Accumulibacter sp.: one gene and its partners. The protein of the gene in region 4 interacts with the protein of the main gene of each other region in a pairwise test. Links are inferred from orthologs where the notes say so. Each region holds a gene or a part of one and is shown on either strand. Other genes may lie near its edges.

The links.
Region 1: the proteins of acpP (region 4) and ybgC interact in binary tests that used the Escherichia coli proteins (3 or more experiments, as listed by UniProt). The link is inferred for Accumulibacter sp. from one-to-one orthologs.
Region 2: the proteins of acpP (region 4) and plsB interact in binary tests that used the Escherichia coli proteins (3 or more experiments, as listed by UniProt). The link is inferred for Accumulibacter sp. from one-to-one orthologs.
Region 3: the proteins of acpP (region 4) and V5B60_RS18095 interact in binary tests that used the Escherichia coli proteins (3 or more experiments, as listed by UniProt). The link is inferred for Accumulibacter sp. from one-to-one orthologs.

Annotation. Positions count from the first base shown.
Region 1 is NZ_JAZKUG010000001.1:1,323,301-1,326,650, forward strand. What follows is about bases 115-2,917. They hold ybgC (tol-pal system-associated acyl-CoA thioesterase), read left to right. Parts: upstream 115-1,195; coding sequence 1,196-1,639; downstream 1,640-2,917. Other genes in these bases: ruvB (Holliday junction branch migration DNA helicase RuvB), read left to right, coding at 115-1,126; tolQ (protein TolQ), read left to right, coding at 1,636-2,313; tolR (protein TolR), read left to right, coding at 2,318-2,722; tolA (cell envelope integrity protein TolA), read left to right, coding at 2,761-2,917. Also shown: V5B60_RS05745 (AI-2E family transporter), read left to right, coding at 1-65; more of ruvB, read left to right, coding at 62-114; more of tolA, read left to right, coding at 2,918-3,350.
Region 2 is NZ_JAZKUG010000001.1:1,513,812-1,517,485, forward strand. What follows is about bases 226-3,352. They hold plsB (glycerol-3-phosphate 1-O-acyltransferase PlsB), read left to right. Parts: upstream 226-616; coding sequence 617-3,088; downstream 3,089-3,352. Other genes in these bases: fusA (elongation factor G), read left to right, coding at 226-588; V5B60_RS06585 (transglycosylase SLT domain-containing protein), read right to left, coding at 3,334-3,352. In the rest of the region: more of fusA, read left to right, coding at 1-225; more of V5B60_RS06585, read right to left, coding at 3,353-3,674. UniProt on the Escherichia coli protein: Catalyzes the transfer of an acyl group from acyl-ACP to glycerol-3-phosphate (G3P) to form lysophosphatidic acid (LPA). This enzyme can utilize either acyl-CoA or acyl-ACP as the fatty acyl donor.
Region 3 is NZ_JAZKUG010000001.1:4,120,440-4,123,985, reverse strand. The notes cover bases 387-3,385. They hold V5B60_RS18095 (alpha/beta fold hydrolase), read right to left. Parts: upstream 2,269-3,385; coding sequence 1,504-2,268; downstream 387-1,503. Other genes in these bases: bioF (8-amino-7-oxononanoate synthase), read right to left, coding at 2,259-3,385; bioC (malonyl-ACP O-methyltransferase BioC), read right to left, coding at 753-1,523; bioD (dethiobiotin synthase), read right to left, coding at 387-756. Outside these bases: V5B60_RS18110 (acetyl-CoA C-acyltransferase family protein), read left to right, coding at 1-27; more of bioD, read right to left, coding at 79-386; more of bioF, read right to left, coding at 3,386-3,419; bioA (adenosylmethionine--8-amino-7-oxononanoate transaminase), read right to left, coding at 3,416-3,546. UniProt on the Escherichia coli protein: The physiological role of BioH is to remove the methyl group introduced by BioC when the pimeloyl moiety is complete. It allows to synthesize pimeloyl-ACP via the fatty acid synthetic pathway through the hydrolysis of the ester bonds of pimeloyl-ACP esters.
Region 4 is NZ_JAZKUG010000001.1:4,598,892-4,602,139, reverse strand. What follows is about bases 1-2,701. They hold acpP (acyl carrier protein), read left to right. Parts: upstream 1-1,083; coding sequence 1,084-1,320; downstream 1,321-2,701. Other genes in these bases: V5B60_RS20335 (protein YgfX), read left to right, coding at 2,618-2,701; fabF (beta-ketoacyl-ACP synthase II), read left to right, coding at 1,432-2,670; fabG (3-oxoacyl-ACP reductase FabG), read left to right, coding at 230-970; fabD (ACP S-malonyltransferase), read left to right, coding at 1-224. Also shown: more of V5B60_RS20335, read left to right, coding at 2,702-3,172; nadB (L-aspartate oxidase), read right to left, coding at 3,184-3,248. UniProt on the Escherichia coli protein: Carrier of the growing fatty acid chain in fatty acid biosynthesis.

The DNA of each region.
Region 1 (3,350 bases), 3.3 Mb from region 4 along the record:
TCCGTGAATGGCTGGCACACGCCGCCGCGCGATCGGTTGCGGCGGACGAGGGACTGCAGCAATGATCGAGACCGACGACCTCTCCGCAGTTCCGCTGGCACGACTGGTGTCCGCTGCCTCGACCTCGTCCCAGGAGGAAGCCATCGAGCGCGCGCTGCGTCCTCGACGCCTGGGCGACTACGTCGGCCAGGCGAAGATCCGCGAGCAACTGACGATCTTCATCGAGGCAGCGAAGAAGCGCAGCGACACGCTCGATCACGTCCTGCTCTTCGGCCCGCCGGGCCTCGGCAAGACGACGCTGGCACACATCATCGCCGCTGAAATGGGCGTCAACCTGCGCTCGACCTCCGGACCGGTGCTCGAACGCGCTGGGGACCTGGCGGCCATCCTGACCAACCTCGAGCCGCGCGACGTCCTGTTCATCGACGAGATCCACCGCCTGTCGCCAGTCGTCGAGGAGATCCTCTATCCCGCACTGGAGGATTTCCAGATCGACATCATGATCGGCGAGGGCCCGGCGGCACGCTCGGTCAAGCTCGATCTGCCACCGTTCACGCTGGTCGGCGCGACGACGCGCGCCGGCATGCTGACCAACCCCCTGCGTGACCGTTTCGGGATCGTCGCCCGACTGGAGTTCTATACTCCCGAGGAGCTGAGCCTGATCGTCGCCCGCTCGTCGCAGTTGCTCAAGGTTCCAGCCGACACAGCCGGTGCGCTGGAAATCGCCCGCCGCTCACGCGGCACGCCACGGATCGCCAACCGCCTGTTGCGGCGGGTGCGCGATTTCGCCGAGGTGCGAGCATCCGGCCACATCACGCTGGAGGTGGCCGACGCGGCGCTGCTGCTGCTCGAAGTGGACCACGGAGGTCTTGATGTGATGGACCGCAAGCTGCTGTCGGCAGTCATCGACAAGTTCGCCGGCGGGCCGGTGGGGGTCGACAACCTGGCGGCGGCGATCGGCGAAGCGCGCGACACGATCGAGGACGTGCTCGAACCCTTCCTGATCCAACAGGGTTTCCTGCAGCGCACGCCGCGGGGTCGCGTCGCGACGCCGGCGGTCTACCGGCATCTCGGTCTGACGAGCAACGGTGAGCAGCCGCAGGGCGCACTCTGGCCGGCGACCTGAGCGTGCGCCGATGCGGTCACAATCACTTACATTTGCCCACAGGGTGCTGCCTTAGAATCCCAGCCGGCCATGGACCACGAGCGCAAACCAACGACCTTCACCTGCGCGGTACGCATCTACTACGAAGACACCGATGCCGGTGGGGTGGTGTACTACGCCAATTACCTGAAGTATCTGGAGCGCTGCCGTAGCGAATGGCTGCGCGCGGCCGGCTACCGGCAGGCCGACCTGCTGCGTGACCCGGGCATCGCCTTCGTCGTCCGCAAGCTCACGGTCGAGTATCTCGAGCCGGCACGGCTGGACGACGAGTTGATCGTCGGCCTCGAAGTGGAGCGGATCAGTCGGGCCCAGGTCTTCTTTCGGCAGCACATCCGGCGTGCCGGGGAAGATGGCGACCGATCCTCGCAGGATCTGATCCAGGCCGCCGTGCACATCGTCTGTGTGCATGCGGGCCGGATGAGGGCCGTGTCGATCCCCGCAATTCTGCGCAACAAGATGGAAGCACTGCAATGAATGTCTCGCAAGACCTGTCGATCCTGCACCTGATCCTCAACGCCAGCGCCGTCGTGCAGGCCGTGATGCTGCTGCTTGCCGGCGTCTCGTTCATGTCCTGGTACTACATCTTCCGCAAGTGGTTCACCGTCAAGGCGGCGCGCGCGCAGACCGAGCAGTTCGAGCGCGACTTCTGGAGTGGCGGCGACCTGAACAGTCTCTACCAGAGCGCGATCAACGATCGCCACAGCACGGGCAGCATGGAGCGCATCTTCGAGTCCGGCTTTCGTGAATTCACCAAGTTGCGCAGCCAGAAGAATCTCGATCCGAAGGACGTCATCGACGGCTCGCGGCGCGCCATGCGCGCCACCTATCAGCGCGAGATGGACAGCATCGACTCGCATCTCGCCTTCCTCGCCTCGGTCGGTTCGGTCAGTCCGTATGTCGGCCTGTTCGGTACCGTCTGGGGCATCATGCACTCGTTCCGCGGTCTCTCGAACGTCGGTCAGGCGACGCTGGCAGCGGTGGCACCGGGGATTGCCGAGGCACTGGTGGCGACAGCCATCGGCCTCTTTGCAGCGATTCCGGCGGTCGTCGCCTATAACCGCTTCGCGCACGAGATCGACCGCCTGTCGTCGCGCTTCGAGTCGTTCATGGAAGAGTTCTCGAACATCCTGCAGCGGCAGATGAGGTAGAGCCATGCGTTCGCGTCGCCTGAAGAACGAGATCAACGTCGTCCCCTACATCGACGTCATGCTGGTGTTGCTGGTCATCTTCATGGTGACGGCACCGATGATGACCACCGCCAGCATCGACGTGCCGTCGGTCGGCAAGGCGGCACAGCCGCCGGTCGAAGCGCTGCAGGTGATCGTCCGCGCCGACCGGACGCTGGCGTTGCTGGCTCCCGGCAAGAACGAACGATCGCTGAGCCGGCGCGAACTGGTGCAGGAGATCGCCAGCGCGCAGCGCCGGAATCCGGAGCAGGCGGTGCTCATCGCCGGTGACAGGAACGTCAAGTACCAAGCGGTACTGGAAGTCATGGACGACCTCCAGCAGCAGCAGGTCAAACGCATCGGCCTCCTCGTGCAGCCCTCCGACAGGTGAGTCGCTGACCTGTGGAAGCGGTCCAGACCTTCCCGCGGATGCCACCGGATGAACCGGCGAAGTGGCCGTCGCTTGCCCTTTCTGCGACGGTGCACCTGTTGCTCCTGGGTGCGCTGTTCCTCGGCGTGCAGTGGAAGAGCCAGTTGCCGGCGACGGTCGAAGTCGAGGTCTGGCGTGCCGCACCGGCGCCCCCGTCGAGCGCGCAGCCCGAACCCCGGCCGGAACCCAGACCGGCAACACCGAAGGCCGAAGCCAAACCTGAGCCCCGACCCGAGCCGAAGCCCGAGCCGAAGCCGCCAGCGAAGCCTGAGCCCCGACCCGAGCCGAAACCCGAGCCGAAGCCGCCGGCGAAGCCTGAACCAGCGCCGCGAGCGATCGCCAAACCAGAACCGAAAGTGGAGCCCAAGCCACCAGTCCGGCCGGACATCGCGTTGAAGGAGGAAAAGAAGCCGCCGAAGGAGCCGGTCAAGGAGCCATCCCGGAAGGAGGAAGCGAAGATCAAGGAGCCACCGCGGAAAGAGGAGCCGAAGACCCGCGAACCGGTGCGCAAGGAAGAGGTGAAGGCGAAGGAGCCGCCGCGCAGGGAAGAGGCAAAGGCGAAGGAGGAGCCCAGAGCGAAGGAACCCGA
Region 2 (3,674 bases), 3.1 Mb from region 4 along the record:
GCCGGCCAGTTCGGTGAAGTGATGCTGCGGGTCGAACCGCTTGAGCGCGGTGCCGGTTTCGAGTTCGTCGATATCGTCAAGGGTGGCGTGATTCCCGGCGTCTTCATGGCGGCCGTGGAGAAGGGCGTCCGGCAGGCACTCGTGGATGGCGTCGTTGCCGGCTTCCCGGTCGAGGACCTGCGGGTCACCGTACATGATGGCAAGTCACACCCAGTCGACGGCAAGGACATCGCGTTCTTCACCGCCGGCCGCAAGGCAACGGTGGAGGCGATCCGCGCCGCCAAGCCCATCATCCTCGAGCCGGTCGTCGATATCGAGATCCTCGCGCCGGATTCGATGACCGGCGACGTCACGGGTGACCTGTCGAGCAAACGCGGCCATCTGACCGGCACGCAGCCACGCGGACCCGGTGTCATGGCGATCAGCGGCGAGGTGCCTTTGGCGGAGCTTGAGGGCTACCAGTCGCGTCTCAAGTCACTGACCGGTGGACAGGGTTCGTACAGCATCGCCTTTTCCCATTACGCACAGGTGCCACCGGCAACGCAGCAGCAACTGGCGGGACAGCACAAGGTCGTCGAGGAGGACTGAGGGCAGCGGAAACCGGCGACGCGAGCGCGTGGACAAGGCTTTCAAGCTGTCGCACTGGTTCCTGCCGCTGGCGCGTCGCGTGCTCTATGCGTGGGTGCGCACGACGGTCTTCCCCGAAAGCCCGCAGGAACTGCAACTCGACCCAGCACGGCCTGTTTGCTACGTCCTGCAGGACAGGCATCTCTCCAATTTGCTGCTGCTCCTGGAGGAGTCGCGGCGGGCCGGGCTGCCGCGAGCCGACTCGCCGCTGCTGCTGGGCAAACAGCGCTGGCCGCGCTCGTTCTTCTTTCTCAACCGCGATCGCAGCCTCGCCGGCCGGGCGCGGAATGGTAACAGTCACTCGGCCTTGCTCGCCGGCCTGATGCACCAGGCCGTTGCCGATCCGCAGATGGACGTCCAGTTGGTGCCGGTGGTGATTCTCTGGGGACGCAGCCCCGACAAGCAGGATTCGGTCCTCAAGGCGCTGTTCTCGGAGACCTGGCGCCCGCCGGGTGCCTGGCGGCAACTGGCGGCAATCCTTCTCCATGGCCGCAGTGTGCTGGTGCGCTACAACCCGCCGATATCGCTTCGCCATCTCCTGCAGGGCGGGCTCGACGAGGAGCAGGCACTGCGCAAGCTGGCGCGCATCCTGCGGGTGCACTTCCGCCGTCAGCGGCAAATGGCGATCGGCCCCGACCTGTCGCACCGCAACACGCAGGTCAACGCAGTGATCGCCGGCGAGCGCGTGCGCGCAGCGATCGAGCAGGAGGCTTCGACACACGGCATCCCGGTTACCGAAGCGAGGGCACGGGCTGGTCGCTTCGCGCTGGAGATCGCTTCGGACTACTCGTACGGCGTCGTACGCGCCCTCGAGCTGTTCCTCGCCTGGTTGTGGACGAGACTCTACGATGGCATCGAGCTGCACCACTTCGATTCCGTCACGCGCATCGCAGCCGGCCAGGAGATCGTCTACGTGCCCTGCCACCGCAGCCACATTGACTACCTGTTGCTGTCTTACGTCATTCTCCGGCAGGGGCTCACGCCGCCGCATATCGCTGCCGGTGCCAACCTTGACCTGCCGCTGGTCGGCGGCCTGCTGAGGCGCGGCGGTGCTTTCTTCCTGCGCCGCAGTTTCAAGGGCGAGCCCCTGTACGCTGCCGTTTTCCATGAATACCTCCACCTGATGCTGGCGCGCGGTTTTCCGATCGAGTACTTCATCGAGGGCGGCCGCAGTCGCAGTGGTCGGATGCTGACACCAAAGGCGGGGATACTCGGCATGACCGTGCAGAGTTTCATCCGTGAGCATGCACGGCCGCTGATCTTCGTCCCGGTGTACATCGGCTACGAGAAGATCATCGAAGGCAGCACCTATCTCGGCGAACTGGCCGGCAAGCCGAAGCAGCGGGAATCGCTGCTCGGCCTGTTGCGCAGCGTGCGCGCCATCAAGCGGGTCTTTGGCAAGGTGCATGTGAACTTTGGCCAGCCGCTTGCCCTGGCTGGTTTTCTCGATCAACATCAACCGGGCTGGCGAGACACGGACGAGAGCGACGAGCCGCCGTGGGCCCGCAGTGTGACGCGCAGGGCTGCAGCCGAGCTCGCCAAACGGATCAACGAGGCGGCCGTCCTCAACCCGGTCAACCTGATGGCGCTGGCGCTGCTGGCGACGCCCAAGCATACCGCCGACGAGCACGCGCTGCAGCGCATGATCGAGCACTACCAGGCGCTGGCTGGCGAGCTGCCCTATGCGCCGAGCAGCGTCCCCTGTGGGCTCGAACCACCGGCAATCATCGCCTACAACGAACGCCTGACGGTCGTCGAGCGTTTCGCCGACCCGTTGGGCGATCTGATCCGTGTGCGTGACGGTCAGGCTCCGCTTCTCGCCTACTTTCGCAACAACGTCCTGCATCTCTTCGCCCTGCCGGCGGTCATCGCCTGCCTGCTGAGTCTGAACCGCAAGCTCGATCGAGCCCGCGTGGCACAGGCGGTCTGCGGCATCTGCGGCCTCATGCGGGCGGAACTCTTCCTGCGCTGGTCCCCGGGTGAACTCGAGTCGGCGAGCGAGGCGGCGATTCGCGCGTTGGTGGCGCGCCGGCTGTTGGTCTCATCGGCGCTGCAGACGGAGGTCGCTGCGCCGGAAGCGATCAGTGACGAATTTGCCGAGCTGCATCTGCTCGGTGAGACCATCCGTCCATTGCTCGAACGTCACTTCCTCACCCTCGCGCTGCTGCAGAGCCACGGCAGTGGGCAGACGACGCGGCGGCAACTGGAAGACAACTGCCATCTGCTGGCGCAGCGGCTCTCCCTGCTCTACGAGTTCAATACCTCCGAGCTTCCCGAGAAGGCAACCTTTTCGGCCTTCATTGGCAACCTCATCGAAGCCGAGTACCTACGCGAGGACGAGGACGATCGCTTGTGCTTCGACGAGCGGCTGATGACGCCGCTTGCCCACTCCGAACTGGTTCTCTCGCCTGAAGCCAGGCAGGCCATCAGGCGAATCGCCGGTACCGGGGCGCACCTGTAGCAGTGCGCTCCGTCGTCAGAACGACCAGCGGAGACCCACAGCCCAATTGATTCGTTCGCGTCGTTCAAGAAAAATCGCAAGCACTTCTCGCTCGCGCCCTGCCTCTCGGCCCGCTCGCGACGCGGTCTTCACGGCCTCCCCGGCCGGGCGCCAACCGTCGCCGTGGCCATGGCGAAGATTGGCAAGGCGGCAGGGGCGCGCGAGGTCGCCATTTCCAACGACTGGCCGGGGCGGGCGGCAAGCCCTCAGGCGCGACCTCGGCGAGCCGCCTGTTCGAGCCTCTCCTTCTCCGCCATGACCTTGTTGGCGTAGCTGGCCTCCGGATCATCGGGAGCGCCACCATAGTGCTGCAACCCCGCAGTCAGGCTGCCGCGCCAGCGAATGGCCTCCTCGAGGACATGGACGCCAACCTGGATGTTGGTTACCGGGTCGAGAAAGGGCGTCTCACCCGCGCCCGCCGGGACCTTGTCGAGATGATAGCCGGGAATCACCTGCATCAGACCCTTGGCGCCCACCGGGCTTTCGGCGAAGGGATTGAAGCGCGACTCGATGCCGATGATGGCGATGATCAGCAGCGGATCGAGGC
Region 3 (3,546 bases), 480 kb from region 4 along the record:
ATTGCGGTGATCTTCGAACGCGCCTGATCGTCGTCGGCGGCCAACCGGACCCGGCCGCTGTGCGGCCGGGTCCTTTTTTCAGTGGCCAGGTGCCTGCGGAAGCCGTAGCGAGAGTCCTGCCTCGGCCGGCGTCGTGCCGTGCTCGACGACGCCGAGCAGCGGCGCCGGCAGCCGGCTGCGCAGCGCCGCCAGGTTCTCGCTGAAACGCGACATCGCCGGATCGATCCGGTTGGCAACCCAGCCAGCCAGGGGCAGGCCGCGTGCCGCGATCGCCTGTGCCGTCAACAGGGCATGGTTGATGCAGCCGAGGCGCATGCCGACGACCAGGATCAGCGGCAGATCGAGCAGTGCAGCGAGGTCAGCCGTATCGGTCGTGGCGTCGAGCGGAACGCAGAAACCGCCCACTCCCTCGACTAGGACCACGTCGGCCAGCGAGCGCAGCTCGGCGAAGGCGGTGGCGATGGCCGGCAGCTCGATCTGCCGGCCTTCCTCGGCGGCTGCGATGTGCGGGGCGATGGCGGCGCGGAAGGCGTAGGGGTTGACGAGCTGCCGCGGCGGCGCGAACGACGACGCCGCGAGCAGTCGCTCGACGTCGTCGTTGATCCCGTGTTCGTCGCAGCCGGCAGCGATCGGCTTCATCGCCACCGCACGCGCGCCAGATCGGCGCAGGGCGTGCAGCAGCGCGCAGGCAACGAAGGTCTTGCCGATCTCGGTGTCGGTGCCGGTGATGAACCACGCCAAGGGGATGTTCTTCATTTGTTGGCGTAGGCAAGAATGACATCGTAACGCGCCGGCAGGCCGTCGCTCGTGCGGTGTCGTTCGTAGGCCGCCTGCACGCTTTGCCAGGCGCGGCGTCCGAGCATGCCGCTGCGCACACCGTCACCGACCGAGTTGGCGCCGATGTCCTTGACCGCGCGCAACAGTGATACGAGGTCCGGGTAGTGATGGCTGACGGTTTGCCGGTGCAGGCGGACGCCGGCGAAGCCGGCGTGGCGCAGCGCCCCGGCGATCGCCTCCGGTTCTCTGAAGCGGATCGTGTGGCGGTGCTGGTCGATGCTGGCGAAGGCTTCGCGCAATTCGGCAAAGGTCGCGGGACCGAGCGTGCTCAGCGCCAATTCGCCGTGCGGACGCAGGACCCGGTGCGCTTCCTGGCAGACTGCCACGAGATCACACCACTGCACGGTCAGGTTCGACCACCAGATGCTGCAGCTGGCGTCGCGGCAGGGCAGGGCCTCGATGTCGGCGGCGATGCACAGATCGGCGCCCTGGCGGGCGGCGGCGAGCATCGCCGGCGCGAAGTCGATGGCGAGGATCTCTGCCGCAGGCCACCGCTGCTGCAAGAGGCCGATTCCGTAGCCGGTGCCGCAGCCGGCATCGAGGATCGAGTCCGGCGTGGTCGAGGGTCGGAATTGGTCGAGCAGCAACTGACAGACCTGTCGCTGCACGATCGCCGCCTCATCATAGGAGGCCGCGGCGCGGTCGAAGGATTCGCGGACACGCTGTCTAGTGGGCACGGGTGGCATGGCAATACTGGTTGATCAGTTCGGAGCAGCGTGCGGGGTCGGCGAGAAAGGGCGCATGCCCGGTGCCGGGGAAGACCTCGAGCCGGCCTCCGGGCAGTGCCTGTGCCAGCCAGCTCGCGGCGGCGAGCGGATTGAGGGCATCGCTGGCGCCGTGCAGGAGCAGGCTGCGACAGCGGATGCCGGCCAGCAGCGGGCGCAGGTCGGTGTCGCGCAGCCATTCGAGACCGCGCTGCAGTGCCGCCGGCGACGGTAGAGGCTGTTGGCGGAGCTGGCCGAGCAGCATGCGCGTCAGCGTCCGCGCCTGCCGGTCTCCCTGGCAGAGCAGCGCGACGAAGCGCTGCAAGGTCTCGGCCGGCCACTGGCCGACGCGGTCGGCAAAGCCGGCCAGCACGCTTGCCGGCTGTGCTGCCGGCCAGTCCGGGCGCTGCACGAAGCATGGGGTGCTGCCGATCAGGATCAGTCCGCCGACCTGTTGCGGTGCCAGCAGCGCCGCGCGCAGCGCCAGCAGGCCACCGAGTGACCAACCGCACAGCGTCACCGGTGCCGGCAGGCTGGCGAGCAGCGACTCGGCGCAGGCCGCCAGGCTCGTCGATTCGTCGGCCGTGCGCCCGTACCCCGGCAGCTCGACCAGGTGCAGTCGGCACGAACGTGCCAGCGGTTCGAGCAGTGGCCGCCAGACCGCACTGCCCAGTCCCCAGCCGTGGATCAGTGCGAGATCGGGCCCGTCACCGGCGATCAGGCGCACGCCAGTTCCCGCAGTGCATCGACCAACACCGCCACCTGCGCCTCACTGTGGGCAGCGCTCAGCGAAACCCGCAGCCTTGCCGTTCCTTGCGGTACGGTCGGTGGCCGGATCGCCGGCACCCAGAGACCGCGCGCGTCGAGCGCGGCGGCGAGCCGGAGTGCTTCGTGGTTGTCGCCGACGATCACCGGCTGGATCGCCGTCGGCGACGGCAGCAGGCGCCAGCGGGTGCCGGCCAAGCCATCGCGCAACTGTGCGACGAGTCGCCAGAGATGGGCGCGGCGCTCGTCGCCGGCGGCGATCAGCTCAAGGCTGGTGGCCAGTGCGCAGGCGACCAGCGGGCTGCCGGCAGTGGTGAAGATGTAGCTGCGGGCGCGCTGGACAAGCCATTCGATGACCGTCGCATTCGCCGCGACGAAAGCCCCGGCGGCGCCGGCGGCCTTGCCGAGGGTTCCCATGCAGATCAGCCGGCGGCTTGCCGGCAGGCCGAAGTGGCCGATGCTGCCGCGGCCCTGTGGGCCGAGGACGCCAAAACCGTGCGCGTCATCGACCACCAGCCAGGCGTCGTAACGCTCGGCGAGCGCCAGCAGGCCGGGCAGCGGCGCGAGGTCGCCGTCCATGCTGAAGACGGCATCGCTGAGGATCAGGCGCCGCCGGGCGGTGCTGGCAGCGAGCAGGCGCTCGAGCGCAGCCAGGTCGGCGTGTGCATAGCGCTGGCCATCGGCGCGCGAGAGTTGCACGGCGTCGATCAGCGACGCGTGGTTGAGACGGTCGGCGAACACCGCGTCGCCGCGCCCGACCAGCGCCGGGACGATGGCCAGGTTGGCCATGTAGCCGGTGGAGAAGAGCAGCGCGCGGTCGAAGCCGGTGAAAGCGGCGAGCTTCTCCTCGAGCGCCGCATGCGGTCCGAGGTGACCGCTGACGAGGTGCGAGGCGCCGCTGCCGACTCCCCAGGTGCGTGCGCCGGCGCATGCCGCCGCGACCAGTGCCGGATCGTTGGCCAGGCCGAGGTAGTCATTGCTGCAGAAGCTGATCAGCGAGCGTCCGTCGACCCGCGCCAAGGGGCCGCAGGGCGCGTCGAGGGTGCGTCGGGCGCGTCGCAGGCCAGCGCGTTGCAGTGCGTCGAGTTCGCCCTGCAGTTCGTCCCAGATCATCGCCGCAGGGCTGCCTCCAGCGCCGCCGTCGCCCGCTCGACGAGAAATTCGATCTCGCCCGGGCTGATGATGTACGGCGGCATGAAGTAGACCGTATTGCCGATCGGTCGCAGGAGAATCCCGTTCG
Region 4 (3,248 bases):
AGGATCCGGCGCGGATCAGGGAAGCTCTGGTGCGCCAGGCGCATTCGCCGGTACGCTGGGTCGAGACAATCCGCCGGATGGCGGCCATGGGGATCACGACAGTCGCCGAATGCGGGCCGGGCAAGGTGCTGGCCGGCTTGACCAAGCGCTGCGCCGACGGCGTGGCGAGTGTCGCGCTTGCCGATCTGGCGTCGCTGGAAGGCGCTCTCGGCAGTCTGGAGTAGACAGCATGCTTGATCGACAGATTGCTCTCGTCACCGGCGCCTCGCGTGGCATCGGTCGCGCCATCGCCCTGCAACTCGCGCAGCTCGGCGCGACCGTCGTCGGTACCGCCACCAGCGCCGAGGGCGCGGCGGCCATCTCCGCCTTTCTCGGCGAGGCGGGTGGCAAGGGGGAGGGCCGCGTTCTCGAGGTGCGCGATGGGGCGCAGATCGACGCGTTGATCGGCTACATCGAGAAGAACCATGGCGCGCCATCGGTGCTGGTGAACAACGCCGGCGTCACGCGTGACAATCTGGCGATGCGGCTGAAGGACGACGACTGGGATTGTGTCGTCGATACCGACCTCAAGGCAGTGTTCCGCCTGTCGCGTGCGGTCATCCGCGGCATGATGAAGGCGCGCTACGGCCGCATCATCAACGTCACCTCGGTGGTCGGCCACGCCGGCAATCCCGGGCAGGCCAACTACTGTGCCGCCAAGGCAGGGGTGGGCGGAATGAGCCGGGCACTGGCGCGTGAACTCGGCAGCCGCAACATCACGGTCAATTGCGTGGCGCCGGGTTTCATCGACACCGACATGACGCGGGCGCTCGACGACAAGCAGAAGGAGGCCCTGCTTGCCGGGATTCCACTCGGGCGCCTGGGCGCGCCGGCGGACGTGGCGGCGGCGGTTGCCTTCCTGGCTTCGGCGGGGGCGGCCTACATCACCGGCACGACGATCCACGTCAATGGCGGCATGTTCATGGACTGATCGCCGGCGTTGCCGGTGCCGCCGCACGTCGCCTGCAATCGTTGGTAAGTTTCGGTCATTTTGTTAGAATGTCGCGCTTTTTCCTGTTTGAACCTTGTGAAGGAACCCTCTAGATGGAAAATATCGAGCAGCGTGTCAAGAAAATCGTCGCCGAGCAACTCGGAGTCAACGAAGCGGACATCAAGAACGAGTCCTCGTTCGTTGACGATCTGGGTGCGGACTCACTCGACACGGTGGAACTGGTGATGGCGCTGGAGGAAGAGTTCGAGTGCGAGATTCCGGATGACGAGGCCGAGAAGATCACGACGGTGCAGCAGGCGATCGACTACGTGACCGCGCACAAGAAGTAAGCACCTGCCCAGTCCCCCTGCAGCCAGCCGATGATGCGGCCGAGGCTGGCGGGGAGTGAGCGGCAACCGGGATCGTCCCATCGCCGCATGTCCTGATCGTCGGAGTTCAAGGTGGCACGTCGCAGAGTCGTCGTTACTGGCCTCGGAATCGTCTCGCCAGTCGGAAATACCGTTGCCGAAGCCTGGCAGAATGTGGTTGCTGGCCGTTCGGGAATCGACCGCATCGCCCGCTTCGATGCCTCCGCCTTTCCGGTGCAGATCGCCGGCGAGGTCCGTGGCTTCGACATCGGCCAGTACCTGTCAGTAAAGGACGCGCGGCGGATGGATGTCTTCATCCATTACGGCATGGCGGCCGGCATTCAGGCCGTTCGCGATGCCGGGCTCGAGGGTGCCGCGGTGGCGCCCGAACGGGTGGGCGTGTCGATCGGCTCGGGGATCGGCGGGCTGCCGGTCATCGAAAAGACCTGTGAGGATTTCGTCGCCGGCGGTGTACGCAAGATCTCGCCGTTCTTCGTTCCGGGTTCGATCATCAACATGATTTCCGGCAACCTGTCGATCCACTACGGCTACAAGGGGCCGAACCTGTCGCTGGTGAGTGCCTGTGCCACCGGCACGCACAGCATCGGTGATGCCGGCCGCCTGATCGAGCATGGCGATGCAGACATCATGGTCGCCGGGGGTGCCGAAGGTTGCGTGTCGAACATCGGCCTCGGTGGCTTCTGCGCGCCGCGGGCGTTGTCGACGCGCAACGACGATCCGCAGACCGCCAGTCGTCCATGGGACCGCGATCGCGATGGTTTCGTCCTCGCCGAGGGCGCCGGCGTCGTCGTCCTCGAGGAGTACGAGCACGCCCGGGCGCGCGGAGCGCGCATCTACTGCGAACTCGTCGGCTTTGGCATGAGCGCCGACGCGTTCCACATGACCGCACCCTGTGAGGACGGCGAAGGGGCTGCCCGCTGCATGCTCAATGCCCTGCGCAGCGCCGGCCTCAATGTCGATCAGGTGCAGTACGTCAATGCCCACGGAACATCGACACCACTTGGCGACAAGGCCGAGACGACGGCGGTCAAGCGTGCCTTCGGCGAGCACGCGCATCGGCTGGTGGTCAATTCGACAAAATCGATGACCGGTCATCTCCTCGGCGCGGCCGGTGGCATCGAGGCTTTGTTCACCGTGCTGGCGATCCATCACCAGATCTCGCCGCCGACGATCAACATCTTCAACCAGGATGAGTCCTGCGACCTAGACTACTGCGCCAACGAAGCACGGCAACTGGACATCGAGGTCGGCATCTCCAATTCCTTCGGTTTCGGCGGAACCAACGCCACTGTCGCTTTCCGGCGCGTCTAGCGCGCTCGCCGAGCCGCCGCCGCCCGGCGAGGCGCGGCCGTGGCCGCTCGCGCTGGAACTGCGCCGTTCGCGGCTGCTGGCCGGGATGATCACGGTGCTGCATCTGCTGGCGGCGGGCAGCGTCTGGCTGCTGCCTTGGTCGTCGGCCGCACGCAGTCTCCTGCTCCTGCCCATAGCGATCTCGGCCTGGATCTGCCTGCGGCCGAGCCCCATCAACGGGATTCGTCTCGGCGCTGACGGCGATCTTGCGCTGCGACACGTGTCCGGAGCCATCGTTGCCTGCCAGGTGCAGCCGGAAACGACCGTTTTCGGCCGCCTCGTCGTCCTCCGCGTGCGCGACGATCAGGCGCGACGACGCAGCCTCACGCTGTTGCCCGACAGCCTGTCAACCGAGCAGTTCCGCCTCCTGCGGTTGTGGCTGCGCTGGCGGACCGATCCTGCTGCCCTGCCAGCAACCGACCGGCGAGGAAGGAGCCGTGAAGGCAAATTGACTCGGCGGTGAGAGAGTAGGGGTCAATGCGCGCGATCGCCTGCGGCGTGGCGTTTGATGACGGTATTCACCGCCCGCGGCAGCGTCT